2 regions of the Rhizobium sp. TBD182 genome follow, and region 2 is predicted to be linked to the other one. Evidence: predicted binding sites of a transcription regulator. Region 2 holds the regulator's gene; the other holds the start of a gene.
What was found. Region 2 encodes LexA, which represses DNA repair genes until DNA is damaged. Its sites were predicted from a motif close to TGTTCNNNNTGTGTTCNG; they were not measured.
Positions count from the first base shown of each region.

Region 1 (3,140 bases), 970 kb from region 2:
ACGAAATCGGCAGCCGACAGCGGCTTGCCACCCGCCTTCTGCAAACGGGTAAGCCGCACCGCGCCACTGCCGCAGGCGATGGTCAGGGCGTCATCGAGCACAGCGCCCGCTTCGCCCATACCGCTCGCCAGTTCCGACGCCAGAACCTTCACGCGCTCGGCCTTACCGCCGATTTCCATTTCCAGCCAGGCGCCGGGAAAAGGCGAAAGGCCGCGGATATGGTTATGGACGTCCTGTGCCGGCCGGGAAAAATTAATCCGGGTCTCGCCCTTGTCGATTTTCGACGCATAAACGACGCCTTCTTCCGGCTGCGCAACGAGAGGAAGATCGTCTGCTTCCAGCTTGTCCATCGCCTGCCGCATCAGCCGCGCGCCTGTCAGCATCAGGCTGTCGTGCAATTCACCTGCCGTGGTATTCTCACCGATCGTGACCTTGGCGGTCAGCGCCACCGGGCCGGTATCCAGCCCCTTTTCCATTTTCATGACCATCATGCCCGTCTCGGCATCGCCAGCCATGATCGCCCGCTGAATGGGAGCAGCGCCGCGCCAGCGCGGCAGCAACGAGGCGTGGCCGTTATAGCAGCCAAGGCGCGTACCGCTCAGGATAGCCTCGGGCAATAGCAGCCCATAGGCAACGACAACAGCGACGTCCGCATCGAATTCCCTGAATTGCTGCCGGTCTTCCTCGGCCTTGAAATTCACCGGCGTCAGCACGGGCAGACCCAGCAGTTCGGCCGCCTGATGCACCGGCGATTTCTGCAGATCGAGGCCACGGCGACCGCCTGGACGCGGCGGCTGCGTATAAACGGCAACGACCTCGTGACCAGCGTCCACCAATGCACGCAGCGTGGGAACGGAAAAATCCGGCGTGCCCATGAAAATGATGCGAAGAGCCATATCGCCCCCTGCCCTCTATGCCGGTCCGTCTACATATTTAAGACGAATCAGACCTTAGCGCGGGCTGCTTTGGTGAATTTCTTGATGACCATTTCTCGCTTCAGGCGCGAAATATGGTCGATGAACAGAATGCCGTTCAGGTGGTCGATCTCATGCTGCAGACACGTCGCCAGAAGTCCGTCCGCATCGACCGTCTGCTGCTTTCCGTCACGATCGACATATCGCACTGTCAGGGATGCGGGACGCTCTACCTCGGCATAATAATCGGGAATGGAGAGACACCCTTCCTCATAGGCCGAGACGTCGTCCGACACTTTGAGGATTTCCGGATTGATGAAGACGACCGGCTTTTTCTCCTCGTCCTCGCGCGAAACGTCGATCACCAGCATGCGGCGCGGCACGCCCACCTGAATGGCGGCAAGGCCGATACCCGGCGCATCATACATGGTTTCAAGCATATCGTCGGCAAGGCGCAACACTTCGGCATCCACCTGTTCGATGGGCCTTGATTGCTGGCGCAGCACGGGATCGGGCAAAATGATAAGCGGTTTGATAGTCATGGCTTCCCATAACGTATCTCTTGCGCGGAGGAAATAAAAAATACGCGGTCGAAATGAGACCTTCGTCCGGTTTTGGCCGACTCAATTCCGCCGCATGAATGTTCTTGTTTTGATCTTACGAATCACTGGAAATCTGGTAGATTTAGCCATGAGCATCGATTTCTCTTTTCTCCTCGATCCCGCCTTGCGGGCCGGCTCCGTCGACATCAGCTTCGGCGGGCTTCTTGCGGCTCTCGTTTTCGGCCTTTCCGCTTTCTGGATGGTCACGAAAAGTCGCGGGAAAAAAGCGGAAGCCGATGGTGAAATTTCCGATCTGTTGAAAACCCAGTCGGAACTGCACGGCCGGATCGCGGCGATGGCCGAGACGCTCGGCACGCGCCAGAGCGAGATGGGCCAGACGATCAACCAGCGCCTCGACGGCATGTCGCAGCGGCTGGGCGAGACGCTGACCGAGCAGACCCGGTCGACACACGAGAATCTAAGCCGCCTGCAGGAGCGGCTTGCGGTTATCGATGCCGCGCAGGGTAATATTCAGGATCTGGCAAAGGACGTGGTCGGGCTTCAGGCGATCCTCTCCAACAAGCAGACGCGCGGCGCTTTCGGGCAGGCGCGCATGGAAGCGCTGATCGCCGATGCGCTTCCCGCCGGGGCCTTCCAGCTTCAGCCCACGCTTTCGAATGGCTACCGACCGGACTGCATCATCAGGATGCCGAACAACGCCCCGTCTCTCGTCATCGACGCCAAGTTTCCGCTGGAGGCGTGGAATGCGCTTAAGGCGGATGAAACGCCCGAGGGCAAACGGGCTGCGACCCAGCAGTTCCGCCGCGATATGGAAGTGCATATTCGCGACGTGGCGGAGAAATATCTGATACGCGGCGAAACGCAGGATACGGCCTTCATCTTCGTGCCGTCGGAATCGATCTTCGCCGATATTCACCAGCATTTCGAATATCTCGTGCAGCGTGCCCATCGCGCCCGTGTCGTCATTGTCTCGCCATCGCTTTTGATGCTGTCGGTGCAGGTTATCCAGTCGGTGCTGAAGGACCAGCGCATGCGCGAGCAGGCGCACCTCATTCAGGGTGAAGTCGCGCTTCTCATGGATGACGTGCGGCGGCTGGACGACCGGACGCGCAAGCTGCAAGCCCATTTCGGGCTGGCGCAGAAAGATGTCGACATGATGCTGATCTCCTCCGACAAGGTGCTGGCGCGTGGCCAGAAGATCGAGGGACTCGATTTTTCGCCGACGGAAAAGGAGACCTCCCATAGCGAAATCGAGCAGGCGCGACGCTTTGCAGAGAACAGGGCAGGAACGGCCAAGTTGCGGGTGGTTGACGACGAGTGATCCCCTCGGGCAAAGTCGCCGCCTTGCTTTGAATTTCATACGGACATGCCCTGATGATTACTGTTTTCGGCTCCATCAACATGGATCTCGTCGCCACCGCCAAACGCCTGCCCAAACCCGGTGAAACCGTGACGGGAGAGACCTTTTCCACGGCGGCTGGCGGAAAGGGAGCCAATCAGGCGCTTGCCGCACGGCGCGCAGGTGCAACGGTCAAAATGGCGGGCGCTACGGGTGATGACACCTTTGCCGCGCCAGCGCTGACATTGCTGCGCGATGCCGGCACCGATCTGTCGCTCGTCAAGACCGCGCCCGGCCCCACGGGAACCGCCGTAATCCTGATCG
Region 1 covers NZ_BDLN01000001.1:1,471,104-1,474,243, forward strand. The annotation lists gene fmt (methionyl-tRNA formyltransferase) at 1-896, opposite strand, end outside; gene def (peptide deformylase) at 944-1,456, opposite strand; gene T18_RS07380 (DNA recombination protein RmuC) at 1,605-2,798, shown strand; gene T18_RS07385 (ribokinase) at 2,852-3,140, shown strand, end outside.
Region 1: the regulator LexA is predicted to act here: its motif matches at 1,556-1,573, upstream of T18_RS07380 (DNA recombination protein RmuC).

Region 2 (3,140 bases):
CATCATTTTTCCTCGAAGGCGAAGGCAACACCCTGACCGGGTGCTGCGGGCACCACCAGACGGCCGTCCGCTTTTGCGCAGGACACGCCATTAGCAGCAAGCACCGCCTCTGTCACGGCAAGATCGTGTGACGAAAAGACAATGCCCGCGCCGCGCAATCCGCCTTCGTTGCCATCCTGAGCATTCAGGGCCTGCCCGCTGAAAGCCGGTTTTCCGGTCAATCTGATGCTGGCATTGCCGGTCGCGAAAACCATATCACCGCCCGGAGACCATTTGCCTTCACAGCCAAACACCGTCTCGATCAGGCCCGCCACCTTCATATCGCCGCCGGTAAACAGGACGATTTCACTGAGGCCGGTGACACCATTGGCGTGGCGCTCCAGCATGGTGCGATCGCCCGGAAGGGCTTGAACCCGTTGACAACTGAACAAAAAGAAATCCGCGGCCGCCCCGCTTGCAGCAAAAGCAAGCCGGAACGCCGCCTCGCCTTGCGAGCCATCCGGCATCCGAACAGGCCGCGAAAACTCGAAAACATCGCCCGCCGAAAGGCCGGCTGCCCGAAACCGCTCATGGTCAACCAAGGCGTCTTCAGTCCTGGCGACAAGAGCCGAAAAACCCTCCTGCCCGTCCCGTTGCCGGAAGGCCACATCCCTGCCAGTGAAAACATCACCCCTCTCTATTGACGCATTATATTTAGCCGGATCAGTAATTGCGAGCGGCTCCAGATAGGTGCCATCGGCGAAAAATACGCAGGCATTTTGGGTGCCGAAAGGATGCAGAGCCTCCGGCGCAACCGTAAAGCCAAGACTGACGAGGCGCTTCACGGCGACGCCTATGACTTCCACGGGCAAAACGAGATGGTCAACGCTATAGGGTTTCGTCATGAAAATGTATCCTGCTGGCCTTCCGCCCGGAGCATGCCGGGACGGTTTCGACCGCACAAAAGCACAATTGCGTGCTATGAGGCAAATCATCACAGCAACAGATGGCACCTTCACGAAATTTTAGGGGATTGCAGAACACATATGGAACATATAGTGTTCGTTCTGTATTTGTTTCGCGACTTCCACTACGATTCTAAAGGGTGTTTTCCTCATGCTCACGCGCAAACAGCAGGAATTGCTTCTCTTCATTCATGAACGAATGAAAGAGTCCGGCGTGCCGCCCTCCTTCGATGAAATGAAGGACGCACTCGATCTTGCTTCGAAATCCGGCATCCACCGCCTGATAACCGCTCTCGAAGAGCGAGGATTCATTCGTCGGCTACCGAATAGAGCTCGGGCGCTGGAAGTCATCAAGCTGCCCGAGGCTTATACGCCGGGTGCAAGGCCGCAGCGCGGCTTTTCGCCAAGCGTTATCGAAGGCAGCCTTGGCAAGCCCAAAACGCCGGAACCGGCCCCTGCCCCCAAGACGCCGGCCAATGATCTGGGCGGCGCTGTCACCGTGCCGGTCATGGGCCGCATCGCTGCGGGCGTACCGATTTCCGCCATCCAGAACAACACCCATGATGTGGCCGTGCCAGTAGACATGCTTGGCACGGGCGAACATTACGCTCTTGAGGTCAAGGGTGATTCGATGATCGAGGCCGGCATTTTCGACGGCGACACAGTCATCATCCGCAACGGCAACACCGCCAATCCCGGGGATATCGTTGTGGCTCTGGTGGATGACGAGGAAGCCACGCTGAAGCGCTTCCGCCGCAAGGGTGCCTCCATTGCGCTCGAGGCGGCAAACCCAGCCTATGAGACCCGTATCTTCGGGCCCGACCGGGTTAAAATTCAGGGCAAGCTGGTGGGGCTGATCCGCCGCTACCATTGATCTTATCGAACCGAACGTATTCACGTTATAATAGGCGTCATCGTGAAGATGGCGCCTATATTGGGTTTGGCTTTTTCCAAACGTGGCGGGCTTTTGCGGGTGCACGAGGATATGCGCCATCCAGCCTATGCGCGTTGCCCTTTCTAAACTGAGTTCCTGCTCCATAAAGATGCTTCGGTTTCGCTACAGGCGTGGTGGCGAATGGGCTGCTCGCTGTAATTGTCGAAGCGATCCCATCCGCTGTTTTTTAGCGACGTTGTTCTGTCGTGTTGCGCAGTCAGTTTTAGTCGTCACCAAAGGGTGACTTATCGAAGGCGCGCTCTCAGCGGCCCCACATCACCATTCATCAACGGCGTTTATGGGAGCCATGGATAATTTTCGATATTCCGTGAACGCTTGGCAGGTGTAGAAATACGCGTCATATCCGGGAGATACGCCATGTACGATCTTTATATAGCCAACAAGAACTATTCTTCATGGTCGCTGCGGCCGTGGGTATTGATGCGCACGCTCGGTATCGCCTTTGATGAAAAGCTCATTCCGTTCGGCGAAGGCGTATCCTTCTCCTCCTTTTCGCCGACGGGCAAGGTGCCCTGCCTGGTCGACGAGGGTATGACGGTTTGGGAAACGCTTTCGATCGTCGAATATCTTGCCGAAAGACACCAGGGTGTCTGGGCAAGCGACAAGCATGCGAGGGCCTGGTCGCGTTCGGCCGCAAGTGAGATGCATGCCGGCTTTTCCTCGCTTCGCAATCTCTATCCCATGTCGGTGGGCATTCGGGTCAAACCCAGGAGCGGCGATGCCGGGCTTAAGGCCGATGTAAAGCGGATCGATGCGTTGTGGAGCGAGGGTCTCACAAAATTCGGCGGGCCATATCTTGCCGGTCAAAAGTTCACGGCGGTCGATGCTTTTTTCTGCCCGGTTGCATTCCGTTTCCAGACCTATGGCAGCGCGGATCTTTCGCCAGCAGCGAAAGCCTATTGCGACCGGCTGCTCGCCCTGCCTGCCATGCAAGAATGGTACGAGGCCGGTTTGAAGGAGAGCTGGCGCGACGCTGGTCATGAAGAGGAAGTTGGCGGGATCGGCGAATTGACTGAAGATTTGCGCGCCAAGGCCCGATGATCCATGCTGGCGGCAGTCATTGCGACGCCGCCAGCAGCCGGATGATGGGCTGCGGCAGATCACGGTCGAAACGTCCGCTTTTCCAGTCGTAATAACGGTGCTGGCTCCAGGGCCTGTCCGTTCCGGCGATTGCGGCGCGCAGCCCGCTCGCCACACCCTCCTCCCTCTTGTCAGCAAAATCTATTTCCACAGAACCGAGA
Region 2 covers NZ_BDLN01000001.1:498,845-501,984, forward strand. The annotation lists gene kdsA (3-deoxy-8-phosphooctulonate synthase) at 1-3, opposite strand, end outside; gene T18_RS02575 (VOC family protein) at 3-884, opposite strand; gene lexA (transcriptional repressor LexA) at 1,096-1,818, shown strand; gene T18_RS02585 (glutathione S-transferase family protein) at 2,257-2,940, shown strand; gene T18_RS02590 (ComEC/Rec2 family competence protein) at 2,957-3,140, opposite strand, start outside.